3 regions of the Ensifer meliloti genome follow, and region 2 is predicted to be linked to each of the others. Evidence: riboswitches for the same ligand, from Rfam matches in the RefSeq annotation. Region 2 holds a riboswitch; each other region holds the start of a gene.

What was found. A riboswitch is a leader RNA that binds a small molecule or an ion and turns the genes downstream of it on or off. The one in region 2 is predicted to bind cobalamin.
Region 1: it holds a riboswitch for cobalamin, as region 2 does, so the genes downstream of both, bluB (5,6-dimethylbenzimidazole synthase) here and PZL22_RS22375 (aromatic ring-hydroxylating oxygenase subunit alpha) in region 2, are expected to answer to the same signal.
Region 3: it holds a riboswitch for cobalamin, as region 2 does, so the genes downstream of both, PZL22_RS04140 (ABC transporter substrate-binding protein) here and PZL22_RS22375 (aromatic ring-hydroxylating oxygenase subunit alpha) in region 2, are expected to answer to the same signal.

Annotation. Positions count from the first base shown of each region.
Region 1 covers NZ_CP120365.1:708,193-712,462, forward strand. The annotation lists gene PZL22_RS10460 (DUF2865 domain-containing protein) at 1-959, shown strand, start outside; gene bluB (5,6-dimethylbenzimidazole synthase) at 1,418-2,101, opposite strand; cobalamin riboswitch at 2,147-2,359, opposite strand; gene PZL22_RS10470 (SDR family oxidoreductase) at 2,399-3,220, opposite strand; gene PZL22_RS10475 (phytanoyl-CoA dioxygenase family protein) at 3,592-4,270, opposite strand, start outside.
Region 2 covers NZ_CP120365.1:3,224,122-3,228,391, reverse strand. The annotation lists gene PZL22_RS22385 (glycoside hydrolase family 25 protein) at 1-251, shown strand, start outside; gene PZL22_RS22380 (FAD-binding oxidoreductase) at 253-1,353, opposite strand; gene PZL22_RS22375 (aromatic ring-hydroxylating oxygenase subunit alpha) at 1,350-2,594, opposite strand; cobalamin riboswitch at 2,709-2,911, opposite strand; gene PZL22_RS22370 (DUF6656 family protein) at 3,232-3,825, shown strand; gene PZL22_RS22365 (L-threonylcarbamoyladenylate synthase) at 3,891-4,270, shown strand, end outside.
Region 3 covers NZ_CP120364.1:914,286-918,555, reverse strand. The annotation lists gene PZL22_RS04145 (FecCD family ABC transporter permease) at 1-943, opposite strand, end outside; gene PZL22_RS04140 (ABC transporter substrate-binding protein) at 940-2,007, opposite strand; cobalamin riboswitch at 2,177-2,407, opposite strand; gene PZL22_RS04135 (GlxA family transcriptional regulator) at 3,689-4,270, opposite strand, start outside.

The DNA.
Region 1 (4,270 bases), 1.1 Mb from region 2:
ATTTCACAGGTGCGGTCTCCCGCCAGAACATCGAGTTGCGCCGCGCCAAGAACGATCGCCGCCGAATGGAATGCAGCAGCGACAGCGTCGTCGTCATCGGCGGCGATGACGAGGCCGCTTGCGCCGAACTCGACGACACGATCGCGCGCATGGAGGCGAATCTACGGCAACTCAAGGCGCAGCGTAGGCATCTGATCGGCGGTGGTGACGACGACGTTCGTCGGCGCATCCTCGCTGCCATGGAACTCAACGGCTGCTCGGGAGCGCCCCGAGAGGGCTGGGATGCCGGAAGCGCCGAAGGCCAGTTTGCGAGCGCCGCCGACGGCACGGAGGTTCACCGGAACATCCTGCGCGACCTGCCGCCGGACAGCGGTGCCTATCCGCTTCTGCTCGACGCCCTCCGGGCAGAGCTACCGCTCACGGATGACGATTTCGCCGGCAGCCTCAGAACCATGTGCGTAAGGACATGCGATGGCGCCTTCTTTCCCATCTCCTCGCATGCCACGCCGGCAGACTTCGGTCGTGACGCCGATCTCTGCCGCGCGCGATGCCCGGGTGCGGAGACGGAGCTCTACTATCATGTGCTCGCGACGGAAGAAGCCGACCAGATGGTTTCGGCGACGACCGGCCTGCCCTACACCGATCTCCCAACGGCCTTCGCCTACCGGGCGCGCAGTGTCGGCTCACCCGGCATCTGTGGCTGCGGAATCCCGGACCCCGCAACGGATGCCAACGGGCAAAAGGCAGGCTCCGCCGGCAAGCTCACCGTCGTCAGCCCGTCGGTCATAACCATTGGCAGCGAGAAGAAGGCGCCGGCCAAGCCGATAGCAGAACGGCCCTACGACCCGGCCAAAAACAAGGTCCGCGTCGTCGGTCCGTCCTTCCTTCCGCAGGAGGAGAGCGCGATCGACCTCAAGCATCCGCTTGGGCCCCGTTACCAGCCGCTGCAGGAAAACTGACATACGCCGTTGCGAGCATTCTGCAAGCTTGGCGATGCTCTTGAATTCCTTGAGTACCGACTGCGCGGCCTACTGGACTTGTCCTTTGACCGTTGCCGATCAAAGGACAAAAACATGCAGAAGATCAAAGCGCGTCTGATAAGACGCGCGGCGCTGTACGTATCGAAGGACTGCAATCTCTCCTCTTCCTCATCCCTGTGCTTGTCACAGGGATCCAGCAGCGCCGCGTCTGCGGCGCGGGAAGAGTCCTTTCAGCCCAAGGACTTGGTCTGGCTGGATCCCTGTGACAAGCACAGGGATGAGGAGATCAACAAGCCGCGGCGGGTATCCCGAAACTCAACAGGCCTTGGGGCGGGGTGAGGAAAAGTGTGTGCGGTTTTCCGCCGCATCCCGCTCTAACCTCTTGGAATCGATCGCGTTCAAGTTTTTTGGTCGACCGACCTAATAACATCGTGATCTTAACGGACGCCCCAGCCTTCCTCGAAAACGAGATCTTCGAGCGGCAAGCGCTGTCGCCAGCCCTTCGCGGCGAGTTCCGGCTCTTGATACAGCTTGTCGACGAAACCGAGGCACAGCCAGGCGACGATTTCGACATGATCCGGGATTCCGAGGATAGCCTTGATCTCGCTCTCGTGGAAAATGCTGACCCAGCCGACGCCCACGCCCTCCGCCCGCGCGGCGAGCCAGAGGTTCTGGACGGCGCAAACGGTCGAGTACAGATCCATCTGCGGATTATGGGTGCGGCCCAGGACGACCGCTCCGCCGCGCGTCCGGTCGCAGGTCACGCAAATGCTGAGCGGCGCCTTGCGAATGCCTTCGAGCTTCAGCGACCGGTACTTCGCTTGCCTTTCGCCGGAAAACATCTCTGCGGCCTCGTCATTGGCGCGCTGGAAAGCCCGCCAGACTTTCTCCCGCGTCTCGTCCTGGCGCACGAGCACGAAGTTCCAGGGTTGCATGAAGCCGACGGACGGCGCCTGGTGCGCCGCACCGAGCAGGCGGGCGATCAGTTCCTCGGACAGTGGTTCGGGCAGGAACTCGTCGCGCACGTCGCGGCGCGTCTCAATGGCACGATAGACGGCAGCGCGCTCGTCCGACGAAAAAGCTCCGGCGGCCGTAAGGCAGCCGTTCGGGTCAGGCAGCATCGTTCGATCCCCAACAATGCGGAAACCTCCCGCCGTCCGCGCGGGGCCGGTCTATCTCGCCAGGCCGGTCTTCTGACTTCGGATCATCCGTTCGCGCCGCCTTCCCGAATAGCTTCAATATTCAGTGGCAAAGCTCTGAAAAGATTCAGAGCTTTTTTTGGCGAGAACGTCCCCTTCACAGCGTTGGGCACGTGCCGGAGCTGCACCGGCTTCCCGATTCTCCCGCATTTCGCGGGCACCTGACGGCGGCATATGGCCACAGGTCCCCACGAAAGGCAAGGCAAGCAAGCGGGAGCTTCAGAGCGGCGCCTCCGGATGAGGCGAGGCGCCATAGGCACCCCAGATCGACTGATCGAAGCAGATGACGGAACCCGTCATGAGGCCGGATTCTGCCGATGAGAGATAGGCGCAGGCACGCGCGACCTCGGCCGGGTCGACGAGCCTGCCGAAGGGCTGGCTCGCTGCCGCCTTTTCGAGCCAGTTCGCCGGCGCATCGTGATATTCGCGCTGGATCCGGTCTTCGCCTTCCGAGGCCATCCAGCCGATGTTGAGGCCGTTGACCCGTATCCGGTTGCGAAGGACGGCATAGGCGGTGTTCTTGGTCAGCGTCTCGAGTGCCCCCTTCGACGCACAATAGGCGGCGATGAAGGGCTGACCCGCCTTCGCCGACATGGAGCCGATATTGACGATCGTGCCCTCCGTCTTCTCGCGCCGCATCACCTTTATCACCTCCTGCATCAGGAAGAATGGCGCCCGCACATTGACCGCGAACATCCGGTCGAAGAGTTCCGGGCTGGTGTCGAGGATCGTACCCCTGTCGGTGATCGCTGCGGCGTTGACCAGCGCATCGACGCGGCCGAAGGCGCGGTCGCAAGCCGCCACGACCGCACGGGCATCCTCCACCCGCTCGAGATCCGCCGGTACGTAGACGACCTTCGAACCCGTCGCCGCGGCGATCTCGGCAGCTTTCGCCTCGCCCTTCGCCGCGTTGCGCCCGCAAATGACGACGCCGGCGGCGCCGCGCTCCGCGAAGAGTGCGGCAATCGTGGCACCGAGCCCCTGCGTGCCCCCGGTCACGATGGCGATCTTCCCGTCCAGTCGGGCGTGGTCCGTGCTCATCCTGATCCTCCCTTTGAGATGTTGGTGAATATGCCTTGGTGAGCGTGCATTAATGCCTGTTGAGATTTGGGATACCCGCCGCTACTTGTTTGATCTCCTCATCCCTGTGCTCGTCACAGGGATCCAGCCAGACCAAGTCCTTGGGCTGAAAGAACTTCTCCCGCGCCGCAGACGCGGCGCTGCTGGATCTCTGTGACAAGCACAGAGATGAGGAGGAGAGATTGCAGTCCTCCCCACGCTGACCGACGTGCTCGGCAACCTTGTCCGCACCGCCCTACGCGCCGACAAACCCACCAGAGCACCACCGCCATCATCCATCTCGCAGTAGCCGTGATAAACTCAAAATCTCAAAAGGCCTTAAGCCAAGACGGCTAGCTTAGCTTTTTCGCCGCCTGATCGGCCAGCGCTTCGGCAAACGCTTCAGCACTCCATTCGCCGGCGAGCGCTTCGTGCATCAGCTGTGCCTGCGTCCTGGGCGCCAGACCGCCAACCGGCGGATCACGATCGAGATTGGTCGGGAACGAATACCCCTCGGCGCACGCGGCAACCGCATTGGCAATTTCGTCCTGCGTGAGCTTGCCTCCGGCCGCAAGGACTTTCAGAGCCGGAAAGAGCACGGCGCACATGTGTTCGCGATCCACCGTTTCCATCGCCCGGCCGAAGGCGGAGGATACCTGCAGAAGATTGGCCACACGCTTGATTCCGGCAGACCGGTTGCTGCCCGCGGCGTGGAAAAGCGCCGGGTTGAAGAACACGACGTCGCCCTTCTCCAGCGGCAATTGCACGTGGTTCTCTTCGAAATAGGTGCGGAACTCCGGCCGTTTCAAAGCGAGATATCCGGGCAGATACGTCTGGCTATAGGGCAGGAACAGGGTTGGCCCGCTTTCGACCGGCATGTTGCAATGGGCGACCGCGCCCTGGAGCGTCAGGACCGGCGAGAGCCTGTGCACATGCGCCGGATACTGCTCTATAACGGCCGAGGTCTGGAAGCCGAGATGATAGTCGCGATGCGGCGATTGAGACGCGCCGCCGGGATTGACACGGTTGACC
Region 2 (4,270 bases):
TGAAGAGCGTCTGGCCTCATGGCGCGCTTCTTCCGGAGAAGCCGCCGGTGCTCACTGTTATCGCCTCGGCCACCGTCGGCACGATCCCGGCGCTGAACGCAAATGCGACGGCCACTCTTTCGCGGCCGCTCGTCATAAGCCGCGCCGAGGCGGAGAGCGGATCAGGAGCCGGCGCCGACGCGACGGTTACCGGCTCCATCGCCGTCAGGGCCGCCGAGGCACGCCTGCCCTACCAATCCGAGCGGCGTTAACTCAGGCCTCGATCTGGACGTCGCTTGTCGGCCGCGAACAGCAGGCGAGGATGTAGCCCTCCTCGATCTCGTCGTCGAGAATACCGCCATTGTGGTTCATCTCGACGTCGCCGGCGATCTTCAACACCCGGCACGTTCCGCAGATGCCGCCCTCGCAGGCGGCCCCGATCCTGACACCGTTGGCGCGGGCCGTCTGCAGGATCGTCTGGCCGGGAACGGCGGTCGCTTCCTTGCCGCTCATGGTAAAGGTCACCCGCGCCGCCCCGGCCCCGGCATCGGCGGTAGGCCCGGCCCGAATTGCAAGTTCCTCGGCCGCCGGCGCCGCGGCGGGCTGGAAACTCTCCTGGTGATAGCGGGCCATGTCGAAGCCCGCCGCTTCCAGCATTGCCCGAACATTGCCCATGAACGGCTCGGGCCCGCAGCAGAAGACGGTTCTTTCCAGGAAATCCGGTGCGAGCATCGGCAACTTCGCCGCGTCTATGCGCCCGCGCAGACCATGCCAGCCATGCCGCGCCTCATGCCCCTCCACGAGGAAGCCGAGATTGAGCCCCGGCATCTGACGGGCGAGAACTTCGAGCTCCGATCTGAAGAGGAGATCGTCCGGGCGCCGGGCGCAGGAAATGAAGGTGACATCCGTTTCCGGCGCGCAGTCGGCCATCCAGCGCGTCATCGACATCATCGGCGTGACGCCCGACCCCGCCGATATGAAGAGATATTTTTCACCGGGATGACGGACGAAGCTGAAGTCGCCGAGCGGCCCGAACGCCTTGAGCATCATACCCGGCTTCAGATTGTCGAACATCCAGCGGGTGCCGATGCTTCCCGGCTGCGCCTTGACCGTGACCGCGACCGAAAGCGGGCGCGATGGCGAGGATGACAGCGTATAGGTGCGCATCACCGGCTCGGCTGCGACGGGCAGTTCGAGTGTCACGAACTGCCCGGGCAGGTAGCGGAACCAGGCCGGCTTGTCGGAGCGGAAGGTGAAGGTCATCACGTCAGCGGTTTCGGCTACGGCCGACATGCACTCCAGCATGTGCTGACGGTCTCTCCAGGGATCGAGCTCGTCGAAATGGTGAAAGGAGCGAGGCATTTCCATGGTCATGCCACCCGCGAGAGATGCGCGGCCCCGCCCTGAAGGCGGTCCAGCATGAAGCTCGAATACCACTCGACGAACTGCATGACACCGCCCTCGTGTTCGGCGGAATAAGGACCCGGCTCATAGGCGGGCGAGCGAATTCCGAAGGCGTTTTCCTCAACGATCTGCCGGTCCTGATCGTTGGTCTCCGTCCAGACGTGCGTCAGTTCGTCTATCGTGTAGTCGACGCCCTCCACCGCATCCTTGTTGACCAGCCATTTGGTCGTAACCTCAGTCAGTTCCGGCCCGAGCGGCAGCACGCGGAAGGTGATCGCATGGTCGCCGAGAATGTGGTTCCAGGTCGTCGGATAATGGAAGAGGAGCAGCGTCCCGATGCCATCGGCGTCTACGCCGGTGGAGAGTTGCTTGCGGACAGCCTTCTGTCCGGACATCGTATAGCTCTCGGCGCCGTTGATCAGCGGCATTCTCGTCATGCGGAACTGGCCCGTGGGCGCGATCTTGAAGGCGCTCGGAAGGCCCGCCGCCTCGCATTTCTGCCAGTGGGCGCCGATTTCCGGATCGTTCATCGCCCCCTGGACACCGGTTACGGTCGGCGCTTCCGGATAGGTACGGCAGAGTTCCGGATGATTGGCGGCGCAGTGGTAACACTCGCGATTGTTCTCCCAGACCAGCTTCCAATTGCCCTTCTCGACGATGGTGCTCTCGAAGGCGACCTTCGTTTCCCCCAGGCGATGCGGCGCGAGATAGGCCGCGACCGTCTCGCGGAACGGCCGGAAGTCCATCGGGTGTTCGGCAAGACTGATGAAGATGTAACCGCCGACGGTCTCGCAGTGGATCGGCTTCAGACTGTGCTCGGCCGGGTCGAAGCCCTCGGGCATCTGCCGCGCGAAGAGCAGGCGGCCGTCGAGTTCGTAGGTCCACTGGTGGTAGGGACAGACGAGTTTGGCGGATGAGCCTTTGTGCTGCGTGCAGACGCGCGAGCCGCGATGGCGGCACGAATTGTGCAGTGCCCGGACCGCGCCCTGCCTGTCTCGAACGATAACGACCGGGTAATCGCCGACCTGCGCCGTGAAATAGTTCCCCGGCCGCGGGACTTCGCAATCATGGCCGATGAACAGCCAATCCTTGTACCAGATCTGCTCCAGGTCCTGACGGTAATAATCAGGATCGACGTAGAAGGCGCGGTCGAGGCTGTAGCCTTCGCGACGGGTCTTCAGCTTGCGCAGCATTTCGGTCTGAATTTCCATGCCCTTGTCCTCGTTTTTCCGCCGTTTCGGAGAGGCAGGACTGGAACCCGCGCCGGCCGCATGGACCCGCAACGCAATTGGCTCCGATCCGGCTGCCCGCCGCAACCAGCTACGGTCTATTTCTGCTTCAAGGCTGGTTTCCGGGCTCTGGAGCCGTCCGCAAGGGACCTGCCCGGCGCCTTCCCGGACGCGGTGTCCAGTGGCCTTCTGCCGTGGCTGTTCGCTCCACCACCGTTGCGGGGGCAGCGCCGGGATTTGACCGGCTTCCCAATTCTCCGCCCTCCCTTCGAGGCGGCACCTTGAGTGTCCTCATCTAAGCCTGAGGACCGGCCCGGCAACTGCCAATAGACGACATCCGATTCCAGAAAGACGACAGCCAGACGCGACACAAGCGGCACGAAGGCATGCAATATTATCCATAACAAACAAGGAAGTAGATGAATGCCTGCGCAGCTGGCGGATTTTTCGGCAGCGCCGTTCATGGCGCGAAGGCGAGTGGCCATTCTGCGACACGGCCCGCCAACACAAGGGTCTGATCGATGCCCGCCCGGTCATACCGGGACCAATTCGTTAACTGTGATGATTTAACGTTCGCCGCGATCAACCCGCTTGCGGACAGGATGGCGCGACGACGCCCATGGCAAAACTCCGATATTACGACGCTGCCGACAAGGCGGCCGCGCCGCCGAAAGCCAAGGCTCACACCGAGTTCCTGCGGACCGGCCGGATCGATAGACGCCGGTGGATGCCGAACGAGCGTCAGTATCTGAGTTATGCCGAGGTGGCGCAGCAGACGGCGCGGAAGCTGACGACAGCGGGCGAGACGACCCACAGGCGAATCAACGGGTTTCATGCCTCGATCCAGTTCCCGAAGATGGTTTTCCATCGCGCGCTCCCCAGCAGTCCGCATCTCGGCTATTGCCACGTGACCGCCGCGAAAACCTGCCTCGCCAATGGGCACGAGATCACCTGGTCCTTTTATTTCGCGAACTTCTTCTGCGAGCTCGGGAACGAGACCCATTTCTTCGACCGTATCCAGCCGGGCTACTCGCGCATGTATTTCGCCGTCGCGATCGAGCCCGACGCCAGCGAGGAACGGATCGTCGTCAACCGCAACGTGCGCGGCAACGGGCTGATTTTCCGGACGCAGGATCCGAAGGTGGCGCTGAAGAACGTGCTGATGCTCGGCGCACGCGACGAAGCCTTGCGCCGGATCGTTCGCAGCCTTTGACAAAGAAAATCGTTCTGTTTTTGCGGTCGCTCCGTTAAGGAAGCGACGGAAAGGATCAGAACGCCATGGCCGAAATCATCGACACGCGCACCGAACCTGAGCGGGCAATCGAGAAAGCCTGCGCGGTTCTATCGGACGGCGAACCGGTCGCGATCCCGACGGAGACCGTATACGGCCTTGCCGCCGATGCCACGACCCCCGATGCGATCAGCCGCATCTATGAGATGAAGGGGCGGCCGCGGTTCAATCCGCTGATTTGCCACGTCTGCGATCTGGCGATGGCAGAGGCGCATGTGACCTTCGATCCGGTTTCGAGACGTCTGGCCGAGGCCTTCTGGCCCGGCCCCCTCACGCTGATCCTGCCGCAGCGGCGGGAGAGCACCGTGCACACGCTCGCGTCCGCCGGTCTCGATACGCTCGGAATTCGCATGCCCGACGGCTTCTC
Region 3 (4,270 bases), on a different replicon from region 2:
CGCGCGACAGGATGTCCGCGAGGATCATGAACACGGCGCCGATGAGCCCCGCTGCCGGAAGCAGGACACCGTGGCGGACGCCGACGAGCATGCGGGCCGCATGGGGGATGACCAGTCCGACGAAACCGATCGACCCGACGATGGATACCATCACCGCCGTCATCATCGCCGAGACGCCGACGAGCGCGAAATAGGTTCGCCTGACCGAGATGCCGAGCGAGGCAGCCGATTCCGACCCGAAGGTAAACGCGTCCAGGGGACGGGCATGCCAGAGACATACGACGAGACCGAGAAGCGTCGCCGGCACGGCGAGCCAGGCATCCGGCCAGCGCACGCCCGAAAGGTTGCCGAGCAGCCAGAACATGATGCCGCGCGCCTGCTCGGCCGTCGCCGCCTTTGTGACGATGAAGGAGGTCAGCGCGTTGAAGAGCTGTGATCCCGCCACACCTGCCAGGATGATCGCCGCGGTGCCGCGGCCGGCCTTCACCGCCAGCAGGCTCACCAGGGCAAAAGCGACCAGCGCGCCAATGAAGGCGCCGAGCGGCAGCGTCAGCAGACCGGCGCCCACCCCAAGGATGGCGACGCTGACCGCGCCCGTCGAGGCGCCGGCGGAGATGCCGAGAATGTAGGGATCGGCGAGTGGATTGCGCAGCAGCGATTGCAGCACGGCCCCGGAGAGCGCGAGCGACGCCCCGCAGGAAGCGGCCACGACCGCCCGGCTCAGCCGGTAGCTCCAGATGATGCCCTCGTCGATCGGTGCCAGCGGATAGCCGGCGTTCCACAGCCGGTTCGCGACCGTCTGCGCAACGGTCTTGAACGGGATCGCCGTTTCGCCGATCGCAGCGCCCATCCAGAGTGCTGCGAAGAGGATGACGAGCGCGGCGAGAGCCGTGCCGACGCGTCCCGTCCCCGTTCGCCCGGCCAGGGTCAGCACGCGGCTCACTTGCCCAACCCACCCTTGGAGGCCAGCCCCGCCTTGGAGGCAAGTCCGGCCTCGGCGATGGCATCCGCCAGCGCTTCGATGCCCTCGATCGTGCGGATCGTCGGGTTCATCGCCTGCGCATCCATGGCGAACACATAGCCTTTGGCGACTGCCGGCATGAGGCTCGCCACGGGATCGGTCTTCAGGAATTCGAGTTTGGCGTCGAGGCTGTCGAGCGGGTAACGTCGACGTTCCATGGAGCCGGCAACGATCATGGTCGGCTCGGCTTTGGCGATGGTTTCCCAGCCGACCGTCGGCCATTCGTCTTCTGTGTCGATGATGTTTTCGATCCCGAGCGCCGCCATTATGTAGCCGGGTGCGCCATTCCTGCCGGCGACATAGGGGTCGGCATCGGCAGCGCTGGAGAACCAGAAGACGGCCGAGAGCTTGTCCCCGGCCGAGGCGACCTTGGCGCGCGCCGCCTCTTCTCGGCTTTTCAGCTCGGCGACGACCTTCTCGCCCTTATCCTGAACATTGTAGATATGCGCCAGCTCGCGAATTTCCCGATAGACGAGGTCCATGGTGAAGACCTGCCGGCGCACGCCGTCGCTCGCCGCCGAATTCTCCTTGCCGGTGCAATCCGATGGCGATGTGTAGACCGGAATGCCGAGCTCCTCGAACTGCTCCGGCCTCGCGACCACGCCTTCCGGGCCGACCTGCCACTGAAACTGCACCGCCACCATGTCCGGCTTCTTGGCAAGTACGCTTTCGAAGCTCGGATCGTTGTCTGCCAGGCGCTCGACCTTGGCGTTGACCTCCTCGTAACCTTCAAGGACGGGGCCGACCCAGAGGGCGGTGCCGGCGACCTTGTCCGCAAGGCCGAGCAGATAGAGGATCTCGGTGCTGCTCTGGCCGATCGCGACGGTGCGCGTCGGCGTCTTGTCGAACGTGATCTGCCGTCCGCAATTCTCGAGTGTCAGCGGATAGGTAGTCTCGGTAGCGAAGGCGGGATGGCCGAGAGCCGCTGCGCCTGCGGAAAAGGTGATGAGACCGGCAATGAGCGGTCGTTTCAGAAAGTTGTTCATGAATAGTCCCCGAATGTGAGGCCGCTATGCGGCCGTGATCGTCAGCCTGCCGATAGGGTTCGATCGAACGAGTGACGGCTGGACCTCGGGGAAACTGATGAAAGCGTGCGCCGTAAGGCGCGAAAGATGGTCATGGCTTGCTCCTGTTCCGGGCATCCCCGCCCGTGACGTTGGATCGAATTTGACGGCAGGTCTCCTGGCTCACGGACAGAAGTCGCTCATCTGCCTTCCCGCGCAGTACGCGCAGTGGCTGGCGCCTAGGCGCCACCAGGATGAACGACGATCCGCTTACAGTTGCGGGGGCAGCCACGGTCTTGGTCCCTCTTGGGTCGTCCGCACCGTGTTCCCTATTAATCCCCTCCACCTCACGGGTAGGGGAACCGTCGGTCCCAGTTAATGTGGAACGCAGCCGCCGGTCAAGGTGGAAGGCAACGGTTATGTCCCACACGCGATCCGGTTAATGCTACGGCGATATTTCATTACGACAATTTCAATATGTTATATCATTACATTCGTCAACAGCAGATGCTCTGCGCTGTACCGGCAACAGGCTTGCAAGGCGGGGGGAGTTCACCTTCTCGTCAGCATACGATGGGGCGTCCTGAGGCTTGTGGCGGCCTTCGCCCTGTTGCCTTCATGCTTCAGAGCTTGGCGATCAGTTCGCTTGTGGCGAGGGCGCGTAAACGCCGCGCGTCGGCGACGCGCGGCGCTAGGCGTTCAGGCTCGAATTCAGCGGCGGCAGCTATCGGCCGCGCGTTCCCTTGCCGCGGCGGCGATATTCGACCGAGCCGCTCCTCTCGTCGAGCCACGTTTGCGTTGGAATGTAAGGCTCCACCCGTTTCCGCTGGCCTGCCAGCCGTCGGCCACCGATTCCGAGCGGCCGGCCGTGGCGCCCCGGCTTGCGGAGCGCGCCTTCAATCTGGATGCAATTTCTGAAGGGTCAACCACGACCACCAGCATGAAACCGATCGGTGCGAGCACGTATGGGGGAATGCCTGTCGGTACGCTCGCGAAAACGGCAATCGACACGGCCGCGATAATGCACATCAGGTTCGTCAACGGGTGAGTGAGCGTCCTGAGACACGTTTCAGAAACAGTGTTGTTCCGTCCGTAGTCCGACAATGCCATGGGAGAGATCCATCCGGTTGAGTTGTTCCCCTGCCGAGATCACGATGACTTTAGGCCCCGTCGACCCAAAATCATGGAACGTGATCGTGCAAGGAGCCAGAGCGGAATGCCGGCGGCAGACCGCAGACACTGTCCGCTCCAGGCTCCAGCGGCAGCGAATGCTGCAATATGTACCCTGAGACACAGCTGGCAACGGGCCTAAGACCTTTGCCCTTACGGGGTCGGACCAAGGTCCTATAGATGGGCGCGGATGGCACTCTAGCTTCTTGCCTTCCCACCTATACAAGGACCTAAACCTTTTCAGCGACACTTGAGGCGGGGCCTCGCCGCTTGGCGGGGTCCCGCTTGCGTCCCCGACCGAAGGCCGGCGGGGAATCGTTTCGCAGACATGCGAGTGCCCGCGCAGGGGATGACGCGGGCACTGCAACAGGTTGGGGTCCTGAATGTCGCTGGGGGACAGAAGCGACACCTGTTAATTCTTCAGACGAAAATTTGTTCCGCAGCCGCGGGCGCGAAAAAAGCGACGTCGGCACGCCGCCGTCCTCCGCGCAAGCTATCCGGCAGCTGCTACGGCGAAACGGTGCCGATAGTCCCCCGGCGACAGCCCGACGATGCGGTGGAACAGCTTGCGGAAGGCGGCCGCGTCCTCGTAACCGACGGACCAGGCGATCTGTTCGACCGAGCGTCTGGTGAACTCCAGGAGCTCACGCGCCTTGCCGACGCGCAGATGCTGCGCATATTCGATCGGCTTCATTCCTGTCGCCGCCTTGAAACGGCGCAGGAACGTGCGCTCCTCCATCGCCACCACTTTGGCCATCTCCGCGACGCTGACGGCGCGGGCCTCGCGGGCCTGCAGCCAATGCTGCACCTTGAGAATCGCCTCGTCGCCATGATTGAGACGCGGCGAAAAGCTGGAATAGTGCCGCTGCTCGCGTCCGGCCGGATCGATGAGCAGGAAGCGCCCGGTCTCGACCGTTACCGTCGGACCGAACAGGCGGTCCACGAGGCGCATGCCGAGGTCGGTCCACGCCATGAGGCCGCCGGCGGTGATGATGTCGCCGTCCTCGATGACGATCTTGTCCGGATCGAGCCGGACGTCGGGGAAACGGTCGCGGAAGGCGTTGGCGAACAGCCA